One region of the Nocardia sp. NPDC047648 genome, then DNA from elsewhere that is predicted to be linked to it. Evidence: riboswitches for the same ligand, from Rfam matches in the RefSeq annotation. Region 1 holds a riboswitch; each other region holds the start of a gene.

Region 1 (7,727 bases):
CAGATCGCGGCGACCGGCACGCCCGCGTCGAGGAATTCGCGCGCCTTGTGCGTGAACGGGTCCAGCTCCGGCCCTTCCCAGGTCTCCGCCCCCGGCAGGATCAGCATCGCGCTGTCGGCGGGCGTGAGATCGGCGAGCACGACGTCCGGCACGATGCGCATGCCGCCCATGGTGGTGATCGGCTCCGCGCTCGGGCCGACCGTCTTCACCTGCCATGTTCCCGGCTCCCGGTGCCAGCTCGGCTTGTTGATGTGCGCGGTGGCCGCGCCTACCTCCCAATCGGCGAGGGTGTCGTAAACGGCCATGTGCACTGTCTTCGTAGGCATGACAGTATGCTGTCATATATGACAGCATACTGTCAATATCGAGGGTGTCTCCCTCGATGAAACCGGCAACTACGCTGGGAGCATGCGAATCTCGGTGGCGGCGGACGAGCGGGTCGGCGTGGCCCGGGAATTGATCGACGAGCTGGGCAAGCGCGGCCACGAGATCGTGCCGCACGGCGCGCTGTGCGATACGGAACGCGACGACTGGGCATGGGCCAGCGAGGCGGCGGCCCGTGACGTCGCCTCCGGCGAGGCAGACCAGGCGATCGTCTGCTGCTGGACCGGCACCGGCGCCTCGATCGCGGCCAACAAGGTCCCCGGCGTGCGCGCCGCGCTCTGCGCCGACGCTTCGACCGCGGCGGGCGCCCGCACCTGGAACGACGCCAACGTCCTCGCCCTGAGCCTGCGTTCGACCTCCAGCGCCGAACTCCGGGAAATCCTCGACGCCTGGTTCACCACCGAACCGAGCGCAGGCCACGACGACCAGGCCAACATCGCCCATCTGTCCGAGATCGAACGGCGAGCCTGACGTAGGCGCCCTGACCGATCCGCGGGCGACCGCCGAGAGGGATCAGGACAGGGCGCGGTCGAGGTCGTCGAGGAGGTCTTCGACGTCTTCCAGGCCCACCGAGATACGCACGACGCCGTCGGTCAGGCCGATGGTGGCACGGCCTTCGGGCCCCATGGCACGGTGGGTCGTGGTAGCCGGGTGCGTGATCAAGCTCTTCGCGTCACCGAGGTTGTTGGAGATGTCGACGATGCGCAACCGGTTGAGAACTTCGAAAGCGCGCTTCTTCGCCTCGTTCTCGGGGGCGCTCAGCTCGAAGGTGATCACGGTGCCGCCCGCGCTCATCTGACCGGTGGCCAGCGCGTACTGCGGATGAGATTCCAGGAACGGGTACCGCACCCAGCTGACGGCCGGGTTGCCCTCCAGGAAACGGGCGATGCGCAGGGCGGACTCCGCCGAGCGGCGTACCCGCAGCGGCATCGTCTCCAAGCCCTTGAGCAGGGTCCACGCGTTGAACGGGCTCAGCGCCGGGCCGGTATGGCGCATCAGCGTTTTCACCGGGCCGTCGATGTAGTCCCGGGCGCCGAGGATCGCGCCGCCGAGCACGCGGCCCTGCCCATCGATGTGCTTGGTGCCCGAATAGACCACCACGTCGGCGCCGAGTTCGAAGCCACGTTGCAGCAGCGGAGTGGCGAACACGTTGTCCAGCACCACTTTCGCGCCCGCCGCGTGTGCCAGCTCGGTCACCCGGCGCACGTCGACCAAGGTCTGCATCGGATTGGCGGGCGTCTCGAAGAACACCGCCTGGGTGGGCACCGACAGCGCCTGCTCCCACTGGTCGAGATCCTCGCCGTCGACGAAGACGGTCTCCACGCCCCAGCGCGGCAGGATCTCGTTGCACACCACGAAGCACGAGCCGAACAGGCTGCGCGCGGCGACGAGCCGGTCACCCGCCTTCAGCAGCGCGCCCAGCGCGGTGAACACCGCGGACATGCCGCTCGCGGTGGCGAAGCACGCCTCGGCGCCGTCGATCAGGCGCATCCGCTCCTCGAACATGGCCACCGTGGGGTTGCCGTAGCGGGAGTACACGAAGTGCTCGGCCTCGCCGGTGAACGCGGCCTCGGCGGCCTCGGCGCTCTCGTAGACGAAGCCGGAGGTCAGATAGAGCGCTTCGGCGGTTTCCTCGAAACCGGAGCGCCGCAGCCCGCCGCGCACGCCCAGCGTCGCGGGACCGACGCCGTCGGGCAGCGGCTTGTCGAACGCGCCGCCGGTGATCACGACTGCCGCCAGGGCAATCCGAGGGCACGCCAGCCCGCGCCGCCGCGATGCCCGAATTCGTCGAGCGGGCCTTCGAAGCCCTCGAGCACGTTGTAGGAAGTGCGGTAGCCCGCCGAAGTGGCGGCGATCGCCGCACCGATCGAACGCTGACCGGAGCGACAGAGGAAGACGACGGGAGCCTCGGGATCGTGGCCGTCGAGCGCCTGCTTCAACTGCTCGACGAACGTCTCGTTGCGCGCGCCCGTGGAATCGACCCACTCGATCAGCACGGTCGGCCGTTCGATCGAACTGGTGTCGGGGACGCCGACGAACTTCCATTCCGCTTCCGTCCGCACGTCCACGAGGACGGCCTCCGGATCGTCCCGCAGCAGCTCCCAAGCCTGCTGAGGGGTGATGTCACCGGCATAACTCATGTGCACCTCCTGCGAATCCGCACTTGCCGCGCCCGGGACCAGGGCGCCGCCAGGTCGTCACCCGGAGCACCCCACCGCGGAGGAGGGTTGCCGACCAGTAATGCCGGGGCTTGACACTGGTTCTCATGACCTTCGACTGAGATTGCACCGGCCCGGGTCACCCTGTCAAACGGTGGCGCACACTGCGCGAACGCTCAGGTGCAGACCAGCCACTTACCGCCGGATCGGGTGAGATTCCAGGTCGAGGTCCGCTCCTGCCCGTCCACCTTCGTGGTCACGGTCGCCTTCCCCCGGTCGCCGTCCATGATCGGACTGTCGATTTTCGTGATCTCGACCGGCTTTCCGGCGCCGTCCTGCCCCGCCAGCGGCGAGCGGGTCGCGTCGAAACCCTGGCACGCGGTGCCTGGCGGCGGCACGGCGTCGCTGCGGTTGGAGCCGTCGACGAAGTTGCGGACGGCCGCCGCGATGCGGTCGGCTTCTGTGACATTTTTCTCAGCGGGCGACAGCACGCCGCCGAGCACGATCGCGATCAGCACGATCGCCGCGACCACCGCGGCCGCGATGAACGGGGCCGCCGAGCGCTTGTCGGTCTGATCCACCCGGATGATCTCGTCCTCGCCCGGGGTCGGCTGCTGTTCGGTCATGGCTCGATGATCCCTGGTCGGCGCGGGTATCGAGCGCTCGGCCCCCGGCTGCGGAACGGGCGGGCGCCGGGCGAGTCCCGGCGTCCGCGATAGGCCGCGCGCGAGCGGGTAAGCGACGATTGTGGCTTTCGACGGCATCCGCCGAGTTCACGCACCGACGCGGGGTGGCATCGGCCATCCCGATAGAATCGCGGGACGGCGGCCTGCTGTCATAGCGAATCGGCAGCTCCACGCCGCGGCGAACGGAGCACCGTGCAGCCACGAGCCGGCAACGCAGGCGTGCGCCCCGAGGGCGCGACCGAGCCGGTGCGTCAACTTAGCCTAAGCTAAGCAAGACGTCATTAATTGTTTCGACCGTAAGGTGCGCGTAAAGAGATGACCGAACAGAGTGCAGTAGAGGATGGCGGTGTTCGCGAGCCCTCCGTGGTGACGCAGGCTTCCTCCGCCGGGCCTGACGCGCACACCGCGAGGACCCGCCCGCTCCGCATCGCGATCGTGGGCGCCGGACCGGCCGGGATCTACGCCGCCGACGCATTGATGAAGTCCGATGCCGAGGTGAGCATCGACCTGTTCGAGCGCATGCCCGCGCCGTTCGGGTTGATCCGCTACGGCGTCGCGCCGGACCACCCGCGGATCAAGGGCATCATCACCGCCCTGCACAAGGTGCTGGACAAGCCGCAGGTTCGCCTGCTGGGCAATATCGACTACGGCACCGACATCACGCTGGACGACCTGCGGGCCTTCTACGACGCGGTGATCTTCTCCACCGGCGCCAACGCCGACCGCGCCCTGCCCATCCCCGGTATCGATCTCGACGGATCCTTCGGCGCCGCCGACTTCGTCTCCTGGTACGACGGCCACCCCGACGTCCCCCGCACCTGGCCGCTGGACGCGGAGAAGGTCGCCGTCCTCGGCGTCGGCAACGTCGCTCTCGACGTGGCCCGCGTGCTGGCCAAGACCGGCGACGAGCTGCTGCCCACCGAGATCCCGCCGAACGTCTACAAGGGCCTCAAGGCCAACAAGGCCGTCGAGGTGCACGTCTTCGGCCGCCGCGGGCCCGCCCAGGCCAAGTTCACCCCGCTGGAGCTGCGCGAACTCGACCACTCCCCCACCATCGAGGTCATCGTCGACCCCGAGGACATCGACTACGACGAAGGCTCCGAAGCCGCGCGCAGGCATTCCAAGCAGGTCGACATGGTCGCCAACACGCTCGAGCAGTGGGCCATCCGCGACGCCGGTGACCGGCCGCACAAGCTGTTCCTGCACTTCTTCGAATCCCCCTCCGAGGTGCTCGGCGAGAACGGCAAGGTCGTCGGCCTGCGCACCGAGCGCACCCAGCTCGACGGCACCGGCAATGTCAAGGGCACCGGCGTGTTCAAGGACTGGGACGTGCAGGCGATCTATCGCGCCGTCGGCTACCTGTCGCAGAACCTGACCCAGCTGCCCTTCGACGACCAGGCGGGCACCGTGCCCAACGAAGCGGGTCGCGTGATCGCCGACGAGAACGCCGACGGCGCCGCGCGCTACATGCCCGCGACCTACGTCACCGGCTGGATCAAGCGCGGCCCGGTAGGCCTGATCGGCCACACCAAGGGCGACGCCAACGAGACCATCGCCTGCCTGCTGGACGATGCTTCCGGCTTCACCCCGGCGCAGCGCCCCGAACCCGAGGCCGTCACCGAGTTCTTGGAGAGCAAGGGCATCCCGTTCACCACCTGGGCCGGCTGGTACCGCCTCGACGCGCACGAACGCTCCCTCGGCGAGCCGGAGGGCCGCGAGCGCGTCAAGGTCGTCGAGCGCGAGGACATGCTGCGCGCCAGCGAACCGCACAAGGTCTGATCACCCCGGCTGCGACCGACTCCGCTGCCACGACGACACCCCAGCTGTGGCAGCGGAAAATTCGACCCTGAGGCATTCTGTACAAGTGTTCGATGCCCACCTGCACATCTTCGACCCGCGATTTCCGCTGGCCGAGAACGAGGGCTACCTGCCCGACCCGTTCACCATCGCCGATTACCGCAAGCGCATGTCGCGCTTCGACGTCGCGGGCGGCGCGGTGGTCAGCGGGTCGTTCCAGGGCACGGACCAGACCTATCTGAAGGCCGCCCTCGCCGAACTCGGCGAGGGATGGGTCGGCGTCACCCGGCTCGACTTGGACGCCACCGACGAGGAAATCCTCGAACTGGACCGCATCGGCGTGCGCGCGCTTCGGTTCAACCTCAAGCGAGCGGCGGCCGACATCACCGGAATGACGTTGCAGGCGTTGCGCGCACACGAACTGGCCGGCTGGCACGTCGAGGTCTACATCGACGGCACGATGCTGGCGTCGCTGCAACCGGTCATCTCCAAGCTGCCCGCGCTGTCGGTCGACCATCTGGGCATGTCCGCGGAGGGGCTGCCCTTCCTGCTGGATCTCGTCGACCGCGGAGCCAAGGTCAAGGCGACCGGTTTCGGCCGGGTCGCGATGAACGTGGCCGACACGCTGCGCCGCGTCCACGCGGTGAATCCCGAAGCCCTCATGTTCGGCACCGACCTGCCCGGCACCAGGGCCGGACGCCCGTTCCGCGACTCGGACGTGGATCTGCTCTGCGATGTGGTGGGCACCGACATGTACGCGGTGCTGGAGGACAACGCGCGCGCGTTCTACCGGCTGCCGGCCCGCGAACGCGTGGTCCGTGACGATCCGGCCCCCACGCTGCCGCTGTACCGCCCGGAACCGCCGACCCTCCGGCTGCGCCGCGACGAACTCCCGGAAAACCGGGCGGGCGACACGATTCCGTTCCCCGCCATCGATCGGTAGCGCTCAGACGGCGAAGACGCCGACGAGCCAGACCCCGGTGGCCAGCAAGGCGCCGAAGAGTTCGATCAGGATGGACAGGCCGACGCCCCTCAACGCGTGCACCGTCGCCTGCCACGCCTCGCGGTTGACCCGCAGCCGCTGGAGTTCCGAAAGATACACGCCGAGAACGAAACCCACGAACAGGCCGATCACCGGGATCACGAAGAAGCCGACGATGCCGAGGACCGCGCCGAGGAAGACCGCCCGGCCCGCCACGCCCGCGTCCTTCATCTTGCGTCCGGGCCAGGTGTATTTGACGACGCCGGAAAGCACCAGCAACAACGCGCTGATCGCGAGAATCGTCCACGCCGTCGCGCCACCGGTGAGGAAGGCCCAGACGGCGATGGCCGCGAAGATCAGGATGACGCCCGGCAGGATCGGCACGACGACCCCGACGAGGCCGACCAGAATCGCGAGACCGGCGAGAAGGTTGTACCACCCCTGATCAGACAGCGCTTCCACACGTGCAGCCTAGAGCGGCGCACAGCCGCGGGCGAGCCGTAGCGGCGCGGCGTTATTGTCATACTGTCAATACACCCCTCCCGGTCGCGTCCGGGAGGACGCACCGGTCACCGGTGTGCTGGATCAACGACGAACCGAGGTAGGGCGTGAGCACTCCATCCACCGCCAAGCAGGGCCCGCTCGCGGGCATCAAGGTCATCGAGCTGGCCGGCATCGGCCCCGGTCCGCACGCCGCACTGCTGCTCGCCGATCTGGGCGCCGACGTGGTGCGGGTGCAGCGCGCCGGTCAGCTGCCGGGCGGATTCGACCGTCCGCAGCTGCGCGGCCGGACCATCGTCGAGGCCAACCTCAAGGATCCCGCCGACATCGAGAAGGTGCTCGGTCTCGTCGAGAAAGCGGATGTGCTGATCGAGGGCTTCCGCCCCGGCGTCACCGAGCGGATGGGCCTGGGTCCGGACGACGCGCTGGCCCGCAACCCGCGCCTGGTCTACGGACGGATGACCGGCTGGGGCCAGGAGGGCCCGCTGGCCGACCGCGCGGGACACGACATCAACTACATCTCCATCACCGGCGTGCTGCACGCCATCGGCCGCAAGGGCGAACGCCCGGTCCCGCCGCTGAACATGGTGGGCGATTTCGGCGGCGGCTCGATGTTCCTGGTGTTCGGCATCCTCGCCGCGCTGGTCGAGCGGCAGCAGTCCGGTAAGGGCCAGGTGATCGACGCGGCCATGGTCGATGGCGCCCTTGCCCTTTCGCACATGATCTGGGGCATGCGCGGCGCGGGCGCCTGGTCCGACGAGCGTGGCGTCAACCTGCTCGACACCGGAATGTCGTTCTACGACACCTACGAGACCTCCGACGGCAAATACATGGCGGTCGGCGCGATCGAACCGCAGTTCTACGCCCAGTTGCTCGCCGGCCTGGAGATCGACGCGGACGGCCTGCCCTTCCAGCTCGACCCCGCCGGGCAGGACACGCTGAAAAAGCTGTTCACCGAACGTTTCCGGACCAAGACCAGGGACGAGTGGTCCGAGATCTTCACCGGCACAGACGCGTGCGTCTCGCCCGTGCTCACCTTCGAGGAGGCCACGCGCAACGAGCACATCGCGGCCCGCGGCTCGTTGCTGGAGCTGGACGCCATCACCCAGCACGCCCCCGCGCCGCGATTCTCCCGCACTCCCAACGGGATTCCGACCCCGCCGCCCACCACCGCGACGCCGATCGAGTCGGTCTGGGCAGACTGAGCACCCGACGGGG
Region 2 (7,727 bases), on a different contig from region 1:
GCCGGGGCCGGTCAGATAGCCGACCAGAAGCTTGTTGCCCGCCTTGGTGGTCCGGATGGCCGCCGCGGCGCCCGTGACGCCGGGCAGGTGTTGCAGAGCGTTGTCGATCTCGCCGAGTTCGATGCGCCGCCCGCCCAATTTGATCTGATCGTCGGCGCGGCCGAGGAAGACCAGTCCGGCGCTGTCGTTGCGGACCAGGTCACCGCTGCGGTAGGCGCGCTCCCAGCCGACAGAAGGCAGCGGCGCGTACTTCTCGGCGTCCTTGACCGGGTCGAGATAGCGAGCCAGTCCGACGCCGCCGATCACCAGTTCGCCGGATTCCCCCTCGGCCACCGGGTTACCCGCCTGGTCCACCACGACGAGGTCCCAGCCGTTGAGCGGCAGGCCGATTCGGATCGGCCACCGGCCGTCCAAGCGCGCGGCGCAGGCGACGACCGTGGCCTCGGTGGGGCCGTAGGTGTTCCACACCTCGCGAGCCGAATCGCCGTTCCCCGCGAGGCGCTCGGCGAGCTCCGGCGGGACGGCCTCGCCACCGAAGATGAGCAGGCGCACCGCCTCCAATGCCTCCACCGGCCAGGTCGCCGCCAGGGTCGGGACGGTCGAGACCACGCTGATCTCCCGCCGCACCAGCCACGGGCCGAGGTCGGCGCCGGTGCGCACCAGCTCACGCGGGGCGGGCACCAGGCAGGCGCCGTTGCGCCAGGCCAGCCACATCTCCTCGCAGGACGCGTCGAAGGCGACCGACAGACCCGCCAGCACCCGGTCACCCGGACCGATCGGGGCGTCGCGCAGGAAAAGATCGGCCTCGGCGTCGACGAAGGCGGCCGCGTTGCGATGAGTGACGGCAACGCCTTTCGGAGTGCCGGTGGAACCGGAGGTGAAGATGATCCAGGCGTCGTCGCCGGGAGTGGGCAGCGTCGACCAGGTCTGTTCGCGCTGCTGCTCCGCTGCGCGGATGCCCGCGGCCGTGGTCTCGATGCCTTCGGCGGTCACGATCGCGGTGACCTGCGCTTCCCCGAAGACCAGCTGGGCGCGCTCGTCCGGGTCGTCGGCGTCGACCGGCACGTAAGCGGCGCCGGAGTAGAGGACGGCGAGGATGGTCACATAGAGCCCGCGGGTGCCCGACGGCATGCGCACGCCGACCCGATCGCCGGGCCGCACGCCCGCGGTGGCGAGCCGGGCCATGGTGTTCTCGATCTCGACGACCAATTCCAGATAGGACAGCACCACGTGGCCGTCGTCGATGGCGGGGGCGTCGGGATGGGCGAGTGCCGTCGCGGTCAGGATGTCGACGAGCGTCCTGGCCTCCGGTGCGCGATCGCCGCGTGACAACGGGCCCGCCGGCGCGTCGACGTCTGTCTCGAGCATGGTGCTGTGCGCACCTCCCATCGACTTGCCTCACACTTTCCCGTTGTTGTGTCATAGCTGGGTTACCAAAGGGCAAACAGCGCTGTGGCCAGCTGTCCACGGTACCCGGGGTTGTCGTCGCTTGTTGTTCACCGAACCGGATGCCGGATCGGTGGGCGCGATGCGAGTTGTTGCAGGTGGGATCGATATTCGCCGTTCCGGCGGGGCAAAACGCTGGTGGGCGGCTCGCCCGCCGCGTTCGCCGGGAGATCGCTGATCCGAAGGTGTGATTCGGCTCATCGAGCGGTCCGGATCTGGTCCTCGCGAGGGCCGGGACGCCGGTTCGTTCCGGCCGGTCATCGGGGGAGTCGCAGCGGGGCGCGCCGCGATCGGGTTCAGCGGTTCGAGATACGGAGGCGCTCGAGAAGCTGCGCCGATGCGGGAAACGAGCGGGGACCGAGTCGCATCGGCATCGGATCGGGTCGGTGGTAACCGCCGAGCGAACCGAGGCGCGTTCACCCGTGGACAGGCCGGTGCCGAGACGCGAAAGCCCGCGTCGGGCGCGGCTCGCGCGTCGTCGTGGGGGTGCTTGTAATGGCCGACGCGTGGTGGTTATGTCCACGCGGTGCTCGTGGGGACTCGGGTGGAACGTGGTTGACAGTGCCGGGGCGCTTCTGCCACTCTCGGGTCTGGTCATGAGTGCCAGCGCAAAGCCCCGGCTTGCTGGCCGGCAACCCTCCTCCGCGGTGGGGTGCTCCGGGTGACGACCCGGCCGCCGCCCAACCGGGCGCGGCAAGCGCGGACTCGCCGAATCGTTCGGTCGCGAGTCCCTGAGCCGACGGGATTCACGTGATGACTACTGCTGTCGACAACTCCTGTGCCGCACTCGCCCGGGTGTCCGGCGACGAACTGCGCGTGCCGCTGGTGCACGGCGGATCGGCGACCTACGCCAACTTCGACTACGCCGCGAGTGCGCCCGCGTTGGCCCAGGTCACCGACCGGGTGCAGCAGTTGCTGCCGTACTACGCGAGCGTGCACCGCGGCGCCGGCTACGCCTCGCGGATCTCCACCGAGTGCTACGAAGCCGCTCGCGGATCGGTGTCCCGGTTCCTCGACGCCGCCGACGATCAGGTGGTGGTCTTCACCCGCAACACCACCGACTCGCTGAACCTGCTGGCCTCCTGCGTCCCCGGGGACACCGTGGTGCTCGACATCGAGCACCACGCCAACTTCCTGCCGTGGACCAAGCGGGGCAGGCGCGTCGTGCGGGCCGCCGACACGGTCGAGGAGACCATCGGCAGGCTGGTCGCCGAACTGTGCAGCAAGCCGGCCGCATTGCTCGCGGTGACCGGCGCGTCGAACGTGACCGGCGAGGTGCTTCCGCTGGAACGGCTGGCCACCATCGCGCATCAGTGCGGCGCCCGGATCCTGGTGGACGCCGCCCAGTTGGCGCCGCATCGGCGGATCAGCCTGCGGGACACCGCGATCGACTACCTGGCGTTCTCCGGGCATAAGCTCTACGCGCCGTTCGGCGCCGGTGTGCTGGTGGGCAAGCGGGATTGGCTCGACGCGGCGCAGCCCTACCTCGCGGGCGGCGGCGCGGTGCGTGAGGTGCGCAGCGACGCGGCCGAATGGGCGTCCGCTCCGCAGCGGCACGAAGCAGGCTCGCCGAACGTGCTCGGCGCCGCCGCGCTGGCCGCGGCTTGTGACGCGCTCAGCGGGATCGACGCCGAAACCCTTGCCGCGCACGAACACCGGCTCGCCGACCGCCTGCGCGACGGCTTGGCCACGATCCCCGGCGTCCACCTGCTGCGGATCTGGATCGACAGCCCCGATTCCGTCGGCATCGTCGCCTTCACCCTGGACGATTTCGCCCCCGGCCACGTTGCCGCCTATCTCTCCGCCGAACACGGCATCGGTGTGCGCGACGGACGTTTCTGCGCCCACCCCTTGCTCGCCCGGCTCGGCTCGAGCGGCGCACTGCGCGCCAGCATCGGCCTCGGCACCACCTCCGCCGACGTGGACCGCCTGATCGAGGCGATCGCCATCCTCGCGCGAACGGGCCCCACCTGGAACTACGCCGCCGAGAACGGCGTCTGGAACCCCACCCCCGAAACGCGCCCCTTCACCTCCACCGCCCCCACCGGCGCGGCCCCCTGCCTCGTCGGCTGAAACCGCGCTCTTCCCGATCCGCGCAGTCGCGCCTCGTGAGCTGCGGGCGGTGTCTACGCGGCGTAGGCGACGCGGGTCAGTCGCTCAGGGCGATCGGTCGGTAGTAGCGCCCGTTGTAGTACAGCAATGGCGCGGCGGCGGGTTTCTCGTCGGTGTTGTCGTGGACCCGGGTGACCAAGCCGACGACGAAGGTGTGGTCGCCGATGGGGATCAGTTGGTGCACCGTGGCGCGCAACCAGATGGGGGTGCCGTGCAGGACCGGTTCGCCGGTGTCCAAGGTGGTCCACAGGGCGCGGTCGGTGAAGCGCTCCTCCGCGGTCCTGGAGAACCGGTGGGCCAGGTGTTGCTGGTGTTCGCCGAGGAAGTGGATGACGACGGACTCGGCGTCCAGCATGGCGGACAGGCTGGAGGAGGTGTGCGCGATATTGAACGACACCAGCGGCGGGTCCAGTGACAGCGAGGCGAAGGAGGTCGCGGTGAAGCCGACCGGCCCCTGCGGCGAAGTCAGGGTGACGACGGTGACGCCGGCCGGATAGTGGCGCATGGAGGCGCGATACTGCTCCGCGGTGATGCCGCTCAGATCGTCGGGGATCTGTAGTTCCGTCTCGGGCCGTGGTGCGTCGGTCACCTCACGAAACTACGCCCGGACGCCCCGCAGGTGCGGGTGGCATTGATCGCACTCGTGCGGGCACCGGACTCGCCGCGCGGCCGTCGAGTCAGTCGACATCGATCGGAAGACCCGCGGTGATCCGCAGCAATTCCGGGAACGACGTGCGGAAGATGGTGTTCGGATGCCCGCCCGCTGCCCACAGCTCCCGATGGCGCCCCAGCGCGCTGTCCACCCAGGTGGGCAGGTTGGTCGGGTGACCGACCGGTGCGACGCCGCCGATGGGCTGACCGGTCACCTCCCGCACCATCTCCGCGGGGGCGCGGCTCAGCGTCCCGCCCAGGCGCGCGCCGGTCTTCGCCAGATCGACTTGGTGCGCTCCCGAGACCAGCAGCAGCACCGGGTCGTCGTCGAGCAGGAACACCAGTGATTTCGTGATCGCCCCCACGTCCACACCGAGGGCCCGTGCGGCGTCGGCGGCGGTGTGGGTCGGCTCCGGCTGGGCGACGATGAGACCGTGATGGCCCCGGGAGATGAGGGTGTCCGCGACCCGGCAGGCGACCGGTGGCAATGACGACCTGCGCATCTCACCAGGGTAGAGCGATTGCCGTCGGTACGCCGGGCAAGTCGCGCCGCCGGTTCAGTATTCCGGGTAGCCCTCGGCCGGCCCGAGCATCCCGGCGATTCGCTCGCGGGTGACCCGTGCCAGTTCGGCGAGGCAGTGTGACGAGACCGGTTCGTGCGCAACCCCTTCGAAGGCGCGATCGACGTCCCGCTGGGACAGCGCGAGCAGTTCGACATCGGCCTTGCTCAGCAGCGCGTCCCGATCCGGATAGGGGCGAGCGTCGGCCAGCGTCGCGGCCCACGTCACGTTGCAGCAGCACTCGTAGAGGGCATGAATCGCGCGACCGCGCGGCAGGCCGTTGAACCGGTCGAGGCCGATTCCCCGATGCATCAGCATGGTGTCCTCCGAAAACCGGCGAATGAGGTTTGCTGACTCGACCATGATCCGCTGAATCCCGAACCGGGAACCAGTGCGCCGCCGCGCAATTTGCGCAGGATTTACACGCTGCGAGGTTTCGCGGCGAATCCTCGCACACCGAGCTCGCGCGGGCCGGGATACCCGCCCGGCGTGGTCTCGATACGCTGTACAAATGACTGATTGGCAGGCTTTCACCGTCGAAACCAAGGATCACGTCGCGCAGGTGACGTTGATCGGGCCCGGCAAGGGCAACGCGATGGGCCCCGACTTCTGGCGCGAGCTGCCGGAGGTCTTCCAGGCGCTCGACGCCGACCCCGAGGTGCGCGCGATCGTGCTGACCGGCTCGGGCAAGCACTTCTCCTATGGTCTGGACCTGCCCGCGATGAGCGGCACGTTCGGTCCGCTCATGGCAGATCGCGCCCTGGCCGCGCCGCGCACCGACTTCCTCACCGAGCTGCGCAAGATGCAGGCCTCGGTCACGGCGGTGGCGGACTGCCGCAAGCCGGTGATCGCCGCGGTGTCCGGCTGGTGCATCGGCGGCGGGCTCGACCTGATCGCGGCCGTGGACATCCGCTATGCCAGCGCCGACGCCAAGTTCAGCTTGCGTGAGGCGAAGGTCGCGATCGTCGCCGACATCGGCTCGCTGCACCGGCTGCCCGGCATCATCGGCGAGGGGCACCTGCGGGAGCTGGCCTACACCGCCAAGGACATCGACGCCGCGCGCGCGGAGAAGATCGGTCTGGTCAACGAGGTCTTCGCGGACCAGGATGCGGTGCTGGACGCGGCGCACGCCACCGCGCGCGAGATCGCCGCGAACCCGCCGCTGGTGGTGCAGGGCGTCAAGGACGTGCTCGATCAGCGGCGCAAGGACGAGGTCGCGGCGGGCCTGCGCTACGTCTCCGCGTGGAACGCCGCGTTCCTGCCCTCGGAGGACCTCACCGAGGCGATCAAGGCCGTCTTCGAAAAACGCGCGCCCGAATTCCGCGGCCAGTGACACCCGCGGCGCGCCCGTACTCCGCGAGTGCGCTGTGCCGAGCCACCAAGGGTGGGTATCGAGGGTGGCAAGGTGATTCGCCTCAGGGTTGCCTTGCCCTCACCCTAGGGGTGGCTGTGCGAGGCGCCGATCGTCCATATCGTTTGGGACGTCGGAAATTTCGCCTCGCATTCAGGAGCAAGAACAATGCGTATCAAGTCCTTCCTCGCCGCTGGTCTGCTGGCCACCGCCGCCGTCGCCGGGGTGTCGACGGCTGCTTCGGCCTCGGCCGCGCCGGTTTACCAGGAGGTCGCCTACGGCGGCACCTACGTCGGTACCTACGCCACGCTGAACGCCTGCCGGGCCGACGGCGAGTCGCCCAGCACCGGCGGCTACTACTGGGAGTGCATCGAGTCCTGGGACGGCTACGACCTGTACATCTACTACTGAGCCACCTGACGCCGAGAAGGGGCATCCGGTTTCCGGGTGCCCCTTCTCATCTTTCGCGCCCGGAAAACGAAAGCGGGGAGTCCGTGCCTACCGGACTCCCCGCTTTCGTTGTGCCCGAGGGCTTTCAGTGCCCGCCCTGGTCCTTCAGGCGCTGGATGGACGCCTCCACCTCGGCCTCGGCCTCGGCGCGTCCGACCCACTCCGAGCCCTTGACGAACTTGCCGGGCTCCAGGTCCTTGTAGCGCTCGAAGAAGTGCTTGATCGCGGCCAGCTCGAACTCCGGCACATCCTTCAGATCCTGGATGTGGTCCCAGCGCGGGTCGCCCGCGGGCACGCACAGGATCTTGTCGTCGCCGCCCGCCTCGTCGGTCATCTTGTACATAGCGACCGGACGGGCTTCCACGATCACGCCGGGGAACACCGAATCGGGCAGCAGGACCAGCGCGTCCAGCGGGTCACCGTCCTCGCCGAGGGTGTTCTCGATGTAGCCGTAGTCGGCGGGATAGACCATGGACGTGTACAGGAACCGGTCGAGCCGGACCCGGCCGGTCTCGTGATCGACTTCGTACTTGTTCCGGGAACCCTTGGGGATCTCGATAGTGACGTCGAACTCCACGCCATCTCCTTCGTGCATCGGTGCCGAGCTCGGCGACTCGGCTGCTTTTCGGCGACTGCCGACTCGGCCGCTGCGGAGTGCGCCGACTCGCCAGGTTGTTCAGGGGAACGGTTGCGCAACGAGGATAGTGTGGGCGTCGCGGATATGGGTGCGGCAGGCGGCTGCTGCGGGAATCGGTCAGGAGAGCGGCGGCGACGTGTTTGGTGGCAACGAGAACATCGGTGGGCTGGCCGCCCGGCGGCGCCGCAACAGGTGGATCTGGATCTCGAGCACGGTGGTCGTCCTGGTCGTCGCCGCCGCCGTGGCACTGCTCGCGGTGCGGCCGTGGACCGACGAGTTCCGGCACGGTGGCCTCACCATCGCCGACCCGCCCGCTCCGGTCGAGCCGTCTCCACAGGTCGGTCCCGCCCGATCCACCGATTCCGCTCCGAGCCCGGCGGGGATCGCCGCCGCGCTCGCCCCGGTGATCGCCAATCCGGACCTCGGCGCGTTCGCGGGTCAGGTGACCGACGCCGACAGCGGGATGGTGCTGTGGAGCGGCGACGCGAACCGGCCGATGATCCCGTCGTCCACCGCGAAG
Region 3 (7,727 bases), on a different contig from region 1:
CTTCGCCGGAGCGCACAGTGAGATCGATGCCGCGCAGCACCGGATGCGCGCCGAAAGATTTCCGGACGCCGCGGATCTCCACGGCGGGGGCCGCGCTCATCGGGTCGCTCCGCGCGGTGCGGCGGGACCGGCCTCGGCGACCTCGCGCAGCTTCTGCCACGCGCGTCGCAGCGGTGTCGGCGGCGGCGTGCGGTGCGCGCCCTTGGCGTAGTGGCGTTCGATGTAGTACTGCGCCACCGACAGCACGGTGGTGAGCACGATGTACCAGACCGTCGCGACCATCAGCAGCGGCACCACCCGCCCGTTGCGCCCGTAGATGACCTGGACCTGGTAGAACAGCTCGGCGATCGCCATCACCGACACGATCGAGGTGCCCTTGAACAGGCTGATCACCTCGTTGGTCGCGTTCGGCAGGATCGAGCGCATGGCCTGCGGCGCCACCACCGTGCGGAACTGCCGCAGCCGTGGGATCCCCAGCGCGGCGGCGGCTTCCAGTTGACCGGCGTCCACCGCGATGAACCCGGCCCGGATGATCTCGGCCGAATACGCCGCCTGATGCAGGGCCAACCCGATCACGGCGGCGGTGAAACCGCTGATCACCCCGTTCACCTCGAAGGTGAACAGCGCGGGCCCGAACGGGATGCCGATCGAGACGGTCCGGTACAGGTAGGCGATGTTGAACCAGAACAGCAGCTGCACGATCAGCGGGATCGAACGGAACGCCCAGATGTAGACCCACGAGATCACCCGCAGCACCGGATTGTTCGACAGCCGGGCGACCGCGAGCGCGGTGCCGAGCAGAAAGCCCAGCGCCGTGCCCCATGCGGTCAGCTCCACGGTGACCCGCAACGCCGACAGCACCGACTTCGCGGTGATGTACTGCGCGAACGTCGGCCAGTCCCACCCGGGGTTGGTGGCCAGCCCGTGCACGAACTGGGCGAGCAGGATCAGCGCGACGGCACCGACTACCCAGCGCCAGGGGTGCCGGGTCTTGGCCACGGTCGGCGGTGTGCCGTACTCGGGGGCGTCCGGCGCGGGGAGGGGTGTGCCGGCCGCGTCCGGTTCGCGCGCCGGGGCGGTCGCGGGCGCGGTGGACGCACTCATGACGGGTCCTCGATGATCACTTCGGTTCCTCCATCGGTCCCGGCGGAAGCACCCGCACCCGGTGGCCGGGGGGTTGCTGCGACGTCGACGAGCCAGGTCTCTCGGTCGCTCTGGATGGTTGGCGCCGACCCCCTGTCAACCGATGTCAGGGGCGAGCCGAATCATGATGCCCAGCAAGGGAAGGCTGGAACAAGAGAAGTAATCAGCGTGAGCGTAGACCTTGTCCACGCCAGTTGATCGGGTCTTTGTAGTAACCAGGCGTGCGCTGCTTCGCCGAGGGGCGGGGTGAACCTGTCGCGTCGTCGCGGACGGGCGTCCAGCGCCGGAAGACGGCGGCCCGATGCAGCATACGGGTATCGCCAAGGCTGGGGAACGCGGGTCGGCCACGCGGAAGCCTATTTCGGGCAAACGAGACTCGCCGCGAAATTGCTGTACGCAATCCGTGCTGTTGGAGCCGTTTGCCGGAGTACTGTGCCCCTCGATCGTTCCGCCGATGAGGAGGTTTCGTGATCATTTTGCGTCGTCTGACCCAATTGTCCGCTGTCGCGACCTGTTCGGTCGCCCTCGCGTTTGCCGGGCCGGGTGCCGCGTTCGCGGCTCCGGATGCCACGATTCCCGCGTTCTCCGATCTCTCCGCGCCGATCGCCGCCCCCGGTGACCTGTTCGGCGCCTATCAAACCGCGCTCGACGCGCTGCGCGCGCTCGGTATCCAGCCGTTCGCGTACCCGAGCGCGTCGGCGTTCTGCCTCGACAACACCACGGCCGGGCTGGCGCCCGCGGTGGCCGGAGCCATACCCGGGCCGTGGCCGAAGAACACCGTGCAGCTTCCCGGACTGGACCTCAGCGCCGTCAAGGCCGGGCAAGCCATGTTCACCTTCGTGCCCTACGGCCTCGGGCCGGACGGGGCGAACACCGCCGGAATGCAGGTGGCCTGGCTCAATCTGAGCAACGGACGCAGCGGAACGGCCGCCATGGGACCGCTGGCCGACATCGCCCGCGCGATGATCCCCGCTGCCGTACCCGCGGACCAGCGGCCGGTGGCCGAGCAGGCGATCCGGGACTTCCTCTTCGCGGCCCTCCCCATGGGCGGGGTGCGGGCGGTCCCGGTGGACACCGGCAAGGGCACCGTTCTCGCCGCGGTGTTCGGCACGGTGCAGAACGGCGCCAAGTCCTGCTTCTTCCTGCCGACGGTCGGAGTCACCGCGGTCCCGTGAGATTCAGCTGTCGCGGCGCGGCGCCGCCGCTGGGAGCGAACGCCCCTTCCAGTGCGCCGTGCCGCGACGGCGGGCCCGGTGCGAACGCGCCCACAGCAGCAGATACGCCGCCACCGACACCGGATGCGCGAAGGCGGCAGGCACGTCCGCGCGTCCCAGCGGGCCGCCGGTCTCGGTCGAGCGGGCCAGCAGGCGCCCGGCGACGGCGGCGAGCCAGCCGATCGCGCCCGTCCGGCGGACCGCCCCCCTGCCGAGCACGGCGGCCGCGGGCGGTACCCAATAGGCAAGGGCCGCAACGAGTCCCACCGCCGCTCCGCCTGTGATCGTGCCGTCGTAGGCCGACCAGAGCCAGCGGGTGTAGCCCGCGTCGAGGTCGGCGGCGCCGCGATACATCCTGGTGCGGGCCAGCTCTCCGGCGGCCACCAGAGCGGTGGCGTGACCGGCTCGCCGCAGCGTACGGGCGATGTCGAGGTCCTCGGTGACGCTCCCGGCCACGGCCGTGTGGCCGCCGACCGCGCGGTAGGCGGCGTTGTCGAACACGAGGAACTGGCCGCAGGCCACCGCCGTGGCGGGCCGCGGGCTCCGGTCGGCCACGACGATCGGCAGCGTGGAGGCCCACGACCAGCACAGCAGTGGCTGCACCACGGCTTCCGCCACGGAATCGGCCACTTGCAGGGGCCAGGGGGAGACCAGCGCGGCCGCGCGCGTGCGCAGCGCGCCGACCGCCGCGGCGAGCGCCGTGGGGGCCAGCCGCACGTCGGCGTCCAGGAAGATCAGCACCGGCGTCGACACCTCCTCCGCGAGCCGGACGCAGGCGGCGGCCTTTCCGGTCCAGCCGGCGACCGGATCGGACTCGGTGCGCAGCAGGGTGAAACGCGGGTCGTCACCGATCGCCGCCAGGGCGGCGGCGCCGGTGTCGTCGGTGGACGCGTCATCGAGGATGCGCACCGCGAGACGCGGTACACCCACCTGCGCGCGCAGGTCACCGATCAGGGCGGGCAGCCGGTCGGCCTCGTTGCGCGCGGGAACGCAGACGGTGACGGGTTCGATCACCGTCGTCGGGGCATTCGTCAACCTCGGTACGGTGATGCGGTTGTATAGCGCGATGCCCGCGCCGAGCGCCGCCACCGCGGTGGCGAAGGTCGGCAGGATCGAGTTCGCGCGCAACGTCTTCGGCAGGTCGGCACTCACCATGTGGGCCACGCTATCCCGGCGCACCGACCTGCCGCTCAGCGATTCTGCGTCACCGAGCGCCACCAGCGGCTCAGGGAGAAGCCGACTTCCGGCGCGCCGGGCGCGGCGGGGTTGCGGTCCATGTACGCCATCGCCGCGACGATGGCGGCCACCGCGAGCGTGATGCCGCCCGCGATGCCCGCCCAGCCCGCGAACGAGCGGGTGTTCGGGTCGGCGTAGCTGACCTCGGCCTGCGGCCTGGACACGTCGCCGGGCGGCAGTTTCCAGGAGACGACGTTGTCGCCCTCGCGGTTGCCGTTGGTCTTGGCGACGCGGGCCGGGAACGCGATGGTCAACTGCACGTCCGAGCCGTGCGGCGGCAGCGATTTCAGATCGACCCGCCCGCTCAGGCTGACCAGGTCGCCGGTGCGCTGGAACTGCAACTGGAACATGCCCTGGGTCTGCTCGGACAGCTGGCCGAGCTGCTGCACATCACCGAAGGACAGGTCCTCGAAGAACACCTGGCTGCCGGTGTAGCCGTCTTGGGCGTACGGCTCCACCCGCAATTTGGCCGCCAGCGTCTCGGGCGCCTTCAGCTGCGGGCCCTTGTCCCCGGCGTCGGCGGGCACGACGGCGGCGACGATCCGGCCGGACACCCGGTCGTTGGAGGAGACCCCCATCGAGACCTGCACCCGCAGGCAGCCCGCGAGCATCGGCACCAGCATCGCCGCGAGCAGGGCCACCGACGCGACACGCACGCCGCGGCGTGGGGCCCGCCGCTGCGGGAGGTCCGGGGCATCGGGCTTCGTGATGACGGGACTCGGCTGCACGGGTGACATCGTGCCAGGCCTGCCGCCCGGAATGAAACGCGCCAGTCGCAGCGCGCGTCGCTGCGCCGGGCGCGGGACGCGGCGGGGGGTCAGCGGCGCGCGCGAACCAGGGCGACCAGCAGGGGAACGCCCAGCAGACCCATACCCGCGAAGCCGTATCCCGCCGAGGAGGGAAGGTCGAGGAACACCGCGTGGGCCAGCGCCGACCCGAGCCAGGTCCACAGGAACAAGGCCACCGGAACGGTGAGCGCGATCGCGCGGCCGTGCGACCGCGACGTCCGCACCGGATCCGGCGCCGCCCGCTCCCAGACCGCGAGCACCGCGGCCATCAGAAGCGCCACGCCGAACCAGCCCAGGTAATTCGTCAGCGGAATCCAGTCGAGGCCGGGCAGTCCGGAATGGATGTCACACCAGGTCCACTGCCCGTCGGCCACCATCTGCGGATCGAGGAACAGGTCCCAGCCCACCGCGCCGACCGCCGTCCACCCGATCCGGGCGATCGTGCGCCGCGACAGCATCCCGGCCACCACCCACACCGGATACATCCCGCCGGTCCAGGCCAGCGGGACGATCAGCGGCACGTCGAGCAAGGCCGGTCCGAGCCGGTCGGTGGCGTACTCGTAGCAGCCGAACGGGATGCCGGTCGCGGTGCCGATCACCTCCGCCGTGAGCCCGATGCCGGAGACGATGGTCAGAAAGCCGACGGCATAGCGCAATCCCCTGGTCGCCGTCGCGTGCGCCAGCGCGGCGCCGGTGGACAGCAGGACGACCGCGACGGTGATGCGGTCGCGCCCACCGCCCGTGGTCAGCGGATACCCGATCTGCGCGACGATCGTCAGCGCCACGAGGACGAGGGGCAGCAGAAAGCTCGCCGAGCGATAGCCGGACGGCCGCCCCTGGGAGTGCTCGGTGGCGGTGGGTTCCACCGGGGCAGGCGGCGGGTCGCCCGAGTCCGTCATCGTCGAAGCCACCGGGTCAGCCCGCGCCGGTGCAGGTCGCGCAGTGCGAGGGCGGCGGCCGTGCGACCGCTCGCGCCGGAGACGCCGCCGCCGGGATGGGTGGACGCACCGGTCAGATACAGCCCCCGCGCGCCGGGCACCCGCTGCCCCGCCAGCTCGGGCAGCGGTCGCCACAGCATCATCTGGTCCAGCGACATCTCCACGTGCATGACGTTGCCGCCGACGAGCCCGAGTTCGCGCTCCAGATCCATCGGCGTCTGCACATGCCCGCGCAGCACCGTCCCCGCGAAACCGGGTGCGTAGGACTCCACTTCGGCGATGATCCGGTCGCCTTCCTGCCGCGCGAGATCGGACCAGTCGGCGCCGGAGGCGAGGCGGTACGGGTGCCACTGCGCCCACAGCGACAACTGATGCTCACCGGGCGGCGCGATGGTCGGGTCCAGCGCGCTGAAGCTCATCGCCAGGACGACCGGTCGCGGCGGCAGGTCCCCGGCCAGCGCCGCACCGTGCGCACGGCGCAACTGCGCGCGGTCGGAGACCAGAAATTGCAGGCCGTGGGCGGAATGCTCGATCGGGCTGCCGGGGTAGCGGGGCAGCGCCGACGTGGCAGCGCGCACCACCATCCCGATGCCGGGGCCGACGCGGATGCGCCTGCGCCAGTCGTCGAGCACCGCGCTGTCGAAGCCACCGTCGCGCAGCAGCTCCAGCGTCGTCAGCACATGGCAGCCCGCGATCACGATGTCCGCGCGCAGGTCTCGGCCCGCGGCGGTGCGCACCCGCCAGCGGTCGCCGTCGCGGCGCAGCGTGGACGCCGCGTCGCCCGCGGTCACCACCCCGCCGTCGGAGCGCAGCCGCGCCACCAGGGCTGTGGTCAGCGCTCCGCTGCCGCCGACCGCGCGCCCCGGCGGAAGGGTGTGCATGAGCGCGGCGAAGCCCACCATCGGCGCGGTGCCCGGCTCGGACATCGGCGGCCCGGACTGGGCGCCGAACCACGCCAGCGACGCCTTCAACCGTTCGTCCTCGAAGCAGGCGTCCAGCAGCGCGTCGCCGGATTGCAGGAATTCCCGCGACAGAGCGCTGCCGCCGTCCTTCGCGTCCAGTCCCCAGAACGACCGCACCAGCCGTCCCGGCGTCGGTCCACCGCCGAAGGCCCGCATCACCCGGGCGCTGCGCGGACCCCACGTCCGCACGAACCGGCGGTAGGCGTCCGCGTCCCGCGCTCCGCAAGCGGCCGCGATCGACGCGCAGGTCGCTTCCAGGTCGCGATGGAACACGATCGCGGGGCGGCCCGCGTGCGCGGGCGTGAAACCCCATGGGTCGCAGTCGATGTATCGCAGACCGAACCGGTCGAGTTCGAGTTCCTCGACGATGCCGGTGTGGCGGATCATGATGTGCGCCGACGAACCGCGATCGACCCGATGGCCGGGGAACCGCTCGACCGTCGACACCGCGCCGCCGAGGACCTCGTCGCGTTCGAGCACCTCCACCTCGTGGCCGGCGCGGGCGAGATAGCACGCGGCGACCAAGGCGTTGTGGCCCGAGCCGACGACGACCACCGTCACGTGACCCTCACAGCGGCAGCCGCCTGCCGAGGATCGCGAACGGGCGGTTGTCGCCCGCGAACACGAAATTCCGGACCACGTCGGTGAATCCCTGCCTGCGGTACAGCCGCCATGCGCGATTGTCCTCGCCGGTGACCTCGGGCGTCGACAGCAGCACGGCGCGTTCGGTGCGGTCGCGCAGCAGCCGTTCCAGCAGTGTGCCGCCGATGCCGCGACCCTGCGCGGCGGGATGCACATGCAGCTCGGTGAGCTCGAAGTAGTCCGACAGCAATTCGCGCGCGGAGTGTTCCGGCCAGCCCGAGCGCCGCATCCCGCTGTGCACCTGCTGGTGCCACCACTGATGGGCGGCGCCGCGATAGCCGTAGGCGATCGCCACGATCGGCGCGTGGCGCAGATCGATCCGGCCGGAGTCGTCGGGCAGCACCGCGGCGACCGCCTGCCAGCCGGGGCGGGTGGTGTGCTCGGTCCACATCGGCGCGCGATGGTTCTCGGTCCCGCGCGGATAGTCCATGGCGGCCACGTAGACCGCCAGCGCGTCGTGCAGCCGGGAGCGCAGAGCCGCCACCGAGAGATCGATGACGGCGGGTGCGGGAGTGTGATTGGGCTTGACGGCGGTCATGGCTCTCGTCGGTCGCGCGGACGCGGAAGTTTGTCGGTGGGCGTCTCTATATTGAAGCTCAATTCAAACGTTCGAATACCTGTTCGGTCCGGGTGGTGCTGGAAAGCGGTGGGGCACCCCGCCTCCAGTACGGGATACGGGCCAAGGTACGCGATGGTGGAGGGACGGCGATGTCTGGTCGAGTGGAACATCCGGGCCGGCCCGGCCGGGCCGGCAAATTGCTGGAGCGCGCGGACGGGTTGCTCATGCAGGCGGCGGGGGAGCGG
Region 4 (7,727 bases), on a different contig from region 1:
AGGTGGCCGCGATCATCGCGTTCTTCACCGCGTTCTCCCGCAGCAGGCCGTGCCGTTCGAGCGCGTGATACTCCGCGCGGGTGTCGAACATGGCGGTGAAGTCGGCGTTCCACGCGCCGCTGCGGCCGGCGAGTTCGGCGATATCGGCATTGCCCGCTCGCCAGGCGTCGACATCGGCGAGGAAGACCAGCACCACCGGCGCCTCGAGCGGTTGGGGCTGACCGAACGCGGCTTCGTGCAGGGCGCGGCGGCCGGCTTCGCCGGTCACCACGACGACCGACCGGTCCTGCATGTTCCAGGCACTCGGGGCCTGCATGGTCAGGTCGAGGAGTTCTTCGAGCAGCTCCGGCGCTACCGGATCGGGCCGGTAATGCCGGACGGTGCGGCGGGTTCGAATGACGTCGGCAACCGAAAGTGTCTGCGTTTTCATAATTCTTACTATCGGAGAGTGACACTCGAATAGGAAGAAGGCACTAAATAGTGCGCTACACTCCGAAAGGTGCCCACATACCTCGAAGGCTCCGGTCTCCCTGCGGACGTGTACTCCGCGAAGTGCCCTACGCGGGAGGTTCTCGACCACATCGCGGGCAAATGGACGGTGCTGATCATCGACGCGCTCGCGGACGGCACCATGCGCTACACCGATCTGCGCAACCGCATCGAGGGCATCTCCCAGAAGATGCTGACGCAAACTCTGCGGCAATTGGAGGCGGACGGATTCGTCACGCGCACAGTGCATCCGACGGTCCCGCCCCGCGTCGACTACACCCTCACCGATCTCGGCCACAGCCTGCGCACGCCGATCGCGGCGTTGCGGGACTGGATCGAAAGCAACATCAACCGGATCGAGGCGGCGCGACGAGGCGCGGCGCTCTGAGCGCGGGGCAAACAGTGCTCGTTACGTCGCGCGCGGACGCTTCGGCGCGGCGGACCTTCAGCGCTCCGGTCGCACACCCGCCCGGGCTAGTCGCATCGTCTCGGTCAGCAGCTTCGAGACCGCCGCCGCCTCGGTGAGGAATCCGTCGTGCCCGTCGCGGGAGTGCACGACTTCCAATCCGTCGCAACCGGGCAGCAGATCGGCGAGTTCCTGCTGGGTCCGCAGCGGGTACAGCCGGTCGGAGTCGACGCCGCCGACCACGCACGGCACCGGCGTCGCCGCGAGCGCCGCCTCGATGCCGCCCCGGCCGCGGCCGACGTCGTGCCGGTTCATCGCCTCGGTCAGCAGCACATAGGTGGCGGGATCGAAGCGCTTGCACAGCTTTTCGGCCTGGTGGTCCAGGTAGCTCTGCACCGCGTAACGGCCGCCCTGCCACGGGTCCTCGTCGCCCTGGGGCTTGTTCTCGAACCGGTGGTCGAGCTCGAATTCGGTGCGGTAGGTCAGGTGTGCGATCCGCCGGGCCAGGGCCATGCCCGTCAGCGGGGCGCGGCCGGTGCCGTGATAGTCGCCGCCCTGCCAGTCCGGATCGGCCTTGATCGCCGCGATCTGGGTGGTCTGGGTACCGATCTGGTCGGCGGTGGCGCGGGCTCCGACCGCGAGCACCAGCGCCGCCGCGACCCGCTCCGGTGCGCCGACCATCCACTCCAGCACCCGCATGCCGCCCATCGACCCGCCGACCACGGCGGCGAGCCGCTCGACACCGAGCAGGTCGAGCAGAGCGGCCTCGGCGGTCACCTGATCGCGAATGGAGATCTCGGGAAACCTTGCGCCCCAAGGCTTCCCGTCCGGCGCGGGACTCGACGGCCCGGTGCTGCCCTTGCAGCCGCCGAGCACGTTCGTCGCGATCACACACCATTCGTCGGTGTCCAGCGGAGCACCCGGGCCGACCATGCCGTCCCACCAGCCGGGCATCTCGTGCACGTCGTCGGGCTTGCCGACGACGTGCGAGTCGCCGGTCAGCGCGTGTTCGACCAGCACGATGTTGTCCAGTCCGGGGGAGAGTTCACCCCAGCGCTGTACCGCGAGGTGGACGTCCGGGATGACCGCGCCGTTCTCCAGTCGCACGTCCCCGATGGCGATGGTGCCGAGCTGTCCATCCGGGGGCGGCAGGACGTTGCCGGAGGTCCGCGTGCTCGGTTCGGTGCTCACGGTCACGTCGCCGCCGTCGCGAAGCCGGCGCGTAGATCGCCCGGAATGTCCACGGTGGCGGCCACGCGGCTGTACGGCGCTGCCGGGTCCTGCTCGGTCCCGGGCGCGGTGAATTCACTCATGGTTTGCTCCCAAAAGGTGTTCGCCGGTACAGCAAGGGTTAGCGGTGTGTGGGTAACGAACAACAACACATGCCGGCGACCTCCTGTTACGCGCTTGCTCCCGACTCTCGGGAGCCAGGTCATCACCCGGAGCACCCCACCGCGGTTGGAGGGTTGCCGACCAGCGAGCCGGGGCTTGGCGCTGGTACTCATAACCTGCCCGGCATCATAACCGGCGGGCGGTCGGCGTCCGAAATCCTCCGCCGAACTCACTGGTCCGCGACGGTCGCCGCCCCGCAGCAGGTGCGTACGAATTCGTCGTACGCCTCGGTGAACGCGGTGCGCCCCGCCCTGGTCGCGGTCGCGAGGTCCTCGTCCAGGAACGCGTCGTCGGAGCACTCCATGCCGATGTGGCCGATCAGTTGCCAGGTACCGACGAGGAGCCGCACCGCGCGCGCGTCCGGTTCGGTGCCGAGGCGCTCGGCGACCACCGCGGCGATCGCCGTGTTCTTGTCGTCGGCGAGTTCCATGCTGCGCGCGCTGACCGAAGGGCTGCTGCGCAGGATCCGTTGCATCTTCTGGAACTGCCGGAACGACAACGGGTCGGCCTCGCCACCCTCGGCGGCTTGATCGACCACGTGCAGGAAGGCCGCGAGCAGCGCCTGTAGTTCGTTGCCCGTGCGTGGCTGCTCGCGCAGCGTCTCGGCGATCGTGCGCCCGAAATCCTGGACCGGCCCGAGGACGATGTCCTCTTTGCTCTCGAAATAGCGGTTGATCGTGCGCGGCGAGACGTCCGCCACGTTGGCGATCTGCTCGATCGTGGTCGCGTCGAAGCCCTGCGTGTCGCACAGATCCAGGGCGGCCGCGATGATGCGCAACCGCGTCTGCTGCTTCTTGCGTTCGCGCAGCCCTGGGGTCGCGGGGGCGCTCGCGGCGCGGTCGGCCGCAGCGCTCGCGCCCATCGGCGTCGATGACTCGAGCATGACCCCATGGTAACGCAACCTGTTGTTTTCCTGTCCTTAACGGTCAAATGTCGTAGTACGACACTTTTCTCTTGACGACAAATGTCGCTCGATGACAGGATGGCTTCCGACATCGAGGGACGAGGAGACGACCGTGACGGAATCCGGGACAGCGGCGCACGCGCCGCGGAAATCGGCTGCTTCAGCGCGCTGGCTCGCGCTGACAGTGATCGCATTGGCCCAGCTCATGGTGGTGCTGGACGCCACCATCGTGACCATCTCGCTGCCGTTCGCGCAGCGTGATCTCGACATCAGCGACGGCAACCGGCAATGGATGCTCACCGCCTACACGCTGATCTTCGGCGGCTTGCTGCTGCTGGGCGGCAGGCTGGCCGACTACCTCGGCCGCCGCCGGATCTTCATCGTCGGCCTGATCGGCTTCGCGGGCGCCTCGGCGCTGGCCGGACTCGCTCAAACCGGCGCGGAACTGTTCGCCGGGCGCGCGTTGCAGGGCGCGTTCGCCGCGCTGCTGGCCCCGGCCGCGCTCTCGCTGCTGTCGGTGACCTTCACCGAGCCCGGAGAGCGGGCCACCGCGTTCGGCGTGTTCGCGGGCATCTCCGCGGGCGGCGCGGCGCTCGGCCTGATCGCGGGCGGCGCGCTCACCGAGTACGCGTCGTGGCGCTGGTGCCTGCTGGTCAACACGCCGATCGCGCTGCTCGCGCTGGTCGGGGCGCTGGCATGGGTGGCGAAGGACGTGCCTGCGCCGCGCAGCGGGGGATATGACGTGCCCGGTGCCGTCACGGTGACGCTCGGCCTGATCGCCATCGTCTACGGCTTCAGCCGCGCCGCGGACGACGGCTGGCTGGCAGGCAGCACCCTGGGGCTGCTCGTCGCCGGACTGGCTCTGCTCATCGCCTTCGTGGCGATCGAACGGCGCTCCTCGAACCCGCTGCTGCCACTGCACATCCCGGGTGAGATCAACCGCGGCGGCGCCTTCCTCGCCGCGCTGCTCATCCCGATCGCGATGTTCGCGATGTTCCTGTTCCTGAGTTTCTACTTCCAGATCACGCTCGGCTACTCCGCGCTGAAGGCGGGCTTCGCGTTCCTGCCCTTCCCGGCGGGCATCGCGATCTCGGCGGGTGTCACCAGCGCGCTGCTGCCGAAGCTCGGCCCGCGTCCGCTGATGCTGGCCGGCGCCGTGCTGGGCGTCATCGGCCTGCTGCTGCTGGCCCAGCTGAGCTACGGCGACAGCTTCGTGGCCGGGGTGCTGCCCGCGCAGGTGCTCATCGCGCTCGGTATGGGTCCGTTGTTCGTCGGGATGCAGACGGTCGCGCTGCATCAGGTCGAGGAAGAGGACTCCGGCGTCGCCTCCGCGCTGCTGAACGCGGCGCAGCAGGTCGGCGGGGCGGTTGGGACGGCGCTGCTGACCACGATCTCGGTGCAGGTCGCGAAGTCCTTCGCGCAGGACAACCCGGGCATCGACAACCTGGCCGCGCGGGCCGCGATCCACAGCTACGACGTGGCCTTCTACGTCGGCGCCGGGTTCTTCCTCGCGGCCGTCCCGATCATCGCGCTGATGATCCGGGACCGGCCGGAGAACCTGATCGAAGGTTCCGAGGAGGGGGCCCGGATCCCGGTGGGGGTCTGATCCATCGCGAACGAGGTCCGCGCGACGCCGGTGAGGCCGCGCGGACCTCGTCGTCTGCCGGACGGTTGCCGGGCTCGGACGGAAGGCGGATCATGGCGACGACGGCGGTTGCGTGAACGCCCTTCGCGGTGCTCGGAGCCGTCGCCGACCTACCAATTGGTAACAAAGGTGGCGCAGCTCACTCCGGGGGCTGCCCGTGCGGTGAGGACTCGGGCAGCAGTACGCTCGTCTTGTTTGCACCACACGTCTCGCCGACAACGCGGGACATATACGTTGTCTGTTGGAACAGCTGGGGTCCGCTCACAAGCGTGTTCGCCTGGCCGTGCAATGAGGGCACCATCCTAGGAGGACACGAAGATCCATGTCCAAGATCAAGGTTGAAGGCACCGTCGTAGAACTCGACGGCGACGAGATGACCCGGATCATCTGGCAGTTCATCAAGGACAAGCTGATCCACCCCTATCTCGATGTGAACCTGGAGTATTACGACCTGGGCATCGAGTACCGCGACAAGACAGACGACCAGGTCACCGTCGACGCCGCCGAAGCCATCAAGCGGCACGGTGTCGGTGTGAAGTGCGCCACCATCACCCCGGACGAGGCGCGGGTCAAGGAATTCGGCCTCAAGAAGATGTGGCGTTCGCCCAACGGCACCATTCGCAACATTCTGGGCGGCACCATCTTCCGCGCCCCGATCATCATCTCGAACGTTCCCCGGCTCGTTCCCGGCTGGACCAAGCCGATCATCATCGGCCGCCACGCGTTCGGCGACCAGTACCGCGCCACCGACTTCAAGGTGTTCCAGGGCGGCACCGTCACCTTGACCTTCACCCCGGACGACGGCAGCGAGCCGATCGTGCACGAGGTCGTGAAGATGCCCGAGGACGGCGGCGTCGTCATGGGCATGTACAACTTCCGCAAGTCCATCGAGGATTTCGCGCGGGCGTCGTTCAACTACGGCCTGCAGCAGAACTACCCGGTGTACATGTCGACGAAGAACACCATCCTGAAGGCCTACGACGGCATGTTCAAGGACACCTTCCAGGACATCTTCGACGCCGAGTTCAAGAGCCAGTTCGACGCCGCGGGCCTGACCTACGAGCACCGCCTCATCGACGACATGGTGGCCTCCTCCATGAAGTGGGAGGGCGGCTACGTCTGGGCGTGCAAGAACTACGACGGCGACGTGCAGTCCGACACCGTGGCCCAGGGCTTCGGTTCGCTCGGCCTGATGACGTCGGTGCTGCTCACCCCAGACGGGCAGACCTGTGAGGCCGAGGCCGCGCACGGCACCGTCACCCGGCACTACCGCCAGCACCAGCAGGGCAAGCCGACCTCGACCAACCCGATCGCGTCCATCTTCGCCTGGACCCGAGGGCTCGAGCACCGCGGCAAGCTGGACAACACCCCGGAGGTCATCGGCTTCGCGCAGACCCTCGAGGACGTCGTCATCAAGACCGTCGAGGGCGGCCAGATGACCAAGGACCTCGCGCTGCTCGTCGGCGGGGATCAGGGCTACCTGAGCACCGAGGAATTCCTCGGCGCCCTGGACGCCAACCTGGCTCGCGCACTGCGCTGAGTTCGCGGGCGCCGACCAGGCGCCGAACCGCGGGGCCGAGCCGTATCGCTCGGCCGACTCCGGCGCTGGGTGCTCACCCAGCGCCGGGCTGAACATCGGGCACCCGCCCCACCCACCGGTGGAACGGGTGCCCGCACTGTTTCGCCCACCAGCGCCCGGGTGAACGGCCGCCCCGTTGCCGCGTTCGCCCTCCGCCTCCGAACAGCCGCAGCAGCGGGGGATGCGCGACGGGTGTAGCGGTTCAGGACGATTCGCGGGGTCGACGAGCGGCGTTCATCGACATCACGGTGGGCGAACTCACGTTCGCCCGGGAAGCGGATACGGGACGGGACCGGTTACATGAACACGTGACCAGCCCCGTGATGACCAGTACCGCCGCCCCATCCGGACGAACCGCTTGGCATATACCGGCCATGCTGGCACTGGCCCTCGGCGGATTCGGAATCGGGACGACCGAATTCGTCACCATGGGTTTGCTGCCGGACATCGCCTCGGACATGCACGTCTCCGAGCCCACCGCGGGACACGCGGTGTCGGCCTACGCGCTCGGCGTGGTGATCGGCGCGCCGTTGATCGCGGCGCTGTGCGCGCGGGTGGCACGCAAGCGGCTGCTCATCGCGCTCATGGCGGCGTTCACCGTGGGCAACGCGGCGACCGTGGTAGCGCCCTCGTTCGAGACGCTGGTCGCGGCGCGGTTCGTCTCGGGATTGCCACATGGCGCCTACTTCGGCGTCGCCTCGCTGGCCGCCGCCACTCTCGCCCCGGCGGGACAGCGGGCCAAGGCGGTTGCGGCGGTTATGCTGGGGTTGAGCGCCGCCAACGTCGTCGGCGTTCCCGCAGCTACCTGGCTCGGGCAGCATCTCGGCTGGCGCGACGCGTTCGTGGTGGTCGCCTTGATCGGTGTCTGCACCGTGGCCGCGCTGCTGCGCTTCGTACCGGTACTCACCGGCATCACCATGACCGATCCGATGACCGAACTCGGCGCGCTGCGCCGTCCGCAGGTGCTGTTGACGCTGCTGGTCGGCGCGGTCGGGTTCGGCGGCATGTTCGCCGTCTACACCTACATCGCGACCACGCTCACCGACGTCGCCGGCCTGCGGGCCGGGGCGGTCCCCCTGGTGTTGATGCTGTTCGGCGTGGGCATGGTGATCGGAAACATCGTCGGCGGCGTGCTCGCCGACCGCGGCGTGGACCGTGCCATCTCGGTGTCGATGGTCGCGATGACCGTCATCCTCGGTGGATTCGTCGCCGCCGCGCACAACCCCTATACCGCTGCCTTCGGCGCGTTGCTGGTCGGCGCATCCGGGGCCGCGCTGGCACCCGGGCTGCAAACCCGTCTGATGGACGTCGC

What was found. Region 1 has a riboswitch for S-adenosylmethionine ahead of ABZ803_RS10075 (rhodanese-like domain-containing protein). Riboswitches for the same ligand answer to the same signal wherever they lie in the genome.
Region 2: linked by a shared signal. The riboswitch ahead of ABZ803_RS27810 (aminotransferase class V-fold PLP-dependent enzyme) and the one ahead of ABZ803_RS10075 (rhodanese-like domain-containing protein) in region 1 are both predicted to bind S-adenosylmethionine.
Region 3: linked by a shared signal. The riboswitch ahead of ABZ803_RS22505 (amino acid ABC transporter permease) and the one ahead of ABZ803_RS10075 (rhodanese-like domain-containing protein) in region 1 are both predicted to bind S-adenosylmethionine.
Region 4: linked by a shared signal. The riboswitch ahead of ABZ803_RS31445 (homoserine O-acetyltransferase) and the one ahead of ABZ803_RS10075 (rhodanese-like domain-containing protein) in region 1 are both predicted to bind S-adenosylmethionine.

What each region holds. Positions count from the first base shown of each region.
Region 1 is NZ_JBEYSX010000003.1:298,607-306,333, forward strand. Features, by position in the region: gene ABZ803_RS10060 (type 1 glutamine amidotransferase family protein) at 1-326, opposite strand, end outside; gene ABZ803_RS10065 (RpiB/LacA/LacB family sugar-phosphate isomerase) at 409-855, shown strand; gene ABZ803_RS10070 (O-succinylhomoserine sulfhydrylase) at 898-2,112, opposite strand; gene ABZ803_RS10075 (rhodanese-like domain-containing protein) at 2,109-2,525, opposite strand; SAM riboswitch class IV at 2,540-2,656, opposite strand; gene ABZ803_RS10080 (hypothetical protein) at 2,720-3,169, opposite strand; gene ABZ803_RS10085 (FAD-dependent oxidoreductase) at 3,545-5,008, shown strand; gene ABZ803_RS10090 (amidohydrolase family protein) at 5,094-5,969, shown strand; gene ABZ803_RS10095 (DUF456 domain-containing protein) at 5,973-6,470, opposite strand; gene ABZ803_RS10100 (CaiB/BaiF CoA-transferase family protein) at 6,617-7,714, shown strand.
Region 2 is NZ_JBEYSX010000015.1:151,610-159,336, forward strand. Features, by position in the region: gene ABZ803_RS27805 (Pls/PosA family non-ribosomal peptide synthetase) at 1-1,368, opposite strand, end outside; SAM riboswitch class IV at 2,039-2,152, shown strand; gene ABZ803_RS27810 (aminotransferase class V-fold PLP-dependent enzyme) at 2,200-3,519, shown strand; gene ABZ803_RS27815 (flavin reductase family protein) at 3,596-4,147, opposite strand; gene ABZ803_RS27820 (YbaK/EbsC family protein) at 4,236-4,712, opposite strand; gene ABZ803_RS27825 (2-oxo-4-hydroxy-4-carboxy-5-ureidoimidazoline decarboxylase) at 4,767-5,087, opposite strand; gene ABZ803_RS27830 (crotonase/enoyl-CoA hydratase family protein) at 5,281-6,102, shown strand; gene ABZ803_RS27835 (hypothetical protein) at 6,289-6,531, shown strand; gene ABZ803_RS27840 (inorganic diphosphatase) at 6,656-7,147, opposite strand; gene dacB (D-alanyl-D-alanine carboxypeptidase/D-alanyl-D-alanine-endopeptidase) at 7,365-7,727, shown strand, end outside.
Region 3 is NZ_JBEYSX010000011.1:25,145-32,871, forward strand. Features, by position in the region: gene ABZ803_RS22500 (amino acid ABC transporter ATP-binding protein) at 1-100, opposite strand, end outside; gene ABZ803_RS22505 (amino acid ABC transporter permease) at 97-1,104, opposite strand; SAM riboswitch class I at 1,132-1,225, opposite strand; gene ABZ803_RS22510 (hypothetical protein) at 1,611-2,318, shown strand; gene ABZ803_RS22515 (glycosyltransferase family A protein) at 2,322-3,512, opposite strand; gene ABZ803_RS22520 (DUF3153 domain-containing protein) at 3,548-4,216, opposite strand; gene ABZ803_RS22525 (carotenoid biosynthesis protein) at 4,411-5,280, opposite strand; gene ABZ803_RS22530 (NAD(P)/FAD-dependent oxidoreductase) at 5,277-6,842, opposite strand; gene ABZ803_RS22535 (GNAT family N-acetyltransferase) at 6,850-7,461, opposite strand; gene ABZ803_RS22540 (SAV_6107 family HEPN domain-containing protein) at 7,632-7,727, shown strand, end outside.
Region 4 is NZ_JBEYSX010000020.1:52,342-60,068, forward strand. Features, by position in the region: gene ABZ803_RS31435 (nitroreductase family protein) at 1-430, opposite strand, end outside; gene ABZ803_RS31440 (helix-turn-helix domain-containing protein) at 500-877, shown strand; gene ABZ803_RS31445 (homoserine O-acetyltransferase) at 935-2,092, opposite strand; SAM riboswitch class IV at 2,294-2,404, opposite strand; gene ABZ803_RS31450 (TetR family transcriptional regulator) at 2,457-3,170, opposite strand; gene ABZ803_RS31455 (MFS transporter) at 3,304-4,797, shown strand; gene ABZ803_RS31460 (NADP-dependent isocitrate dehydrogenase) at 5,159-6,376, shown strand; gene ABZ803_RS31465 (MFS transporter) at 6,739-7,727, shown strand, end outside.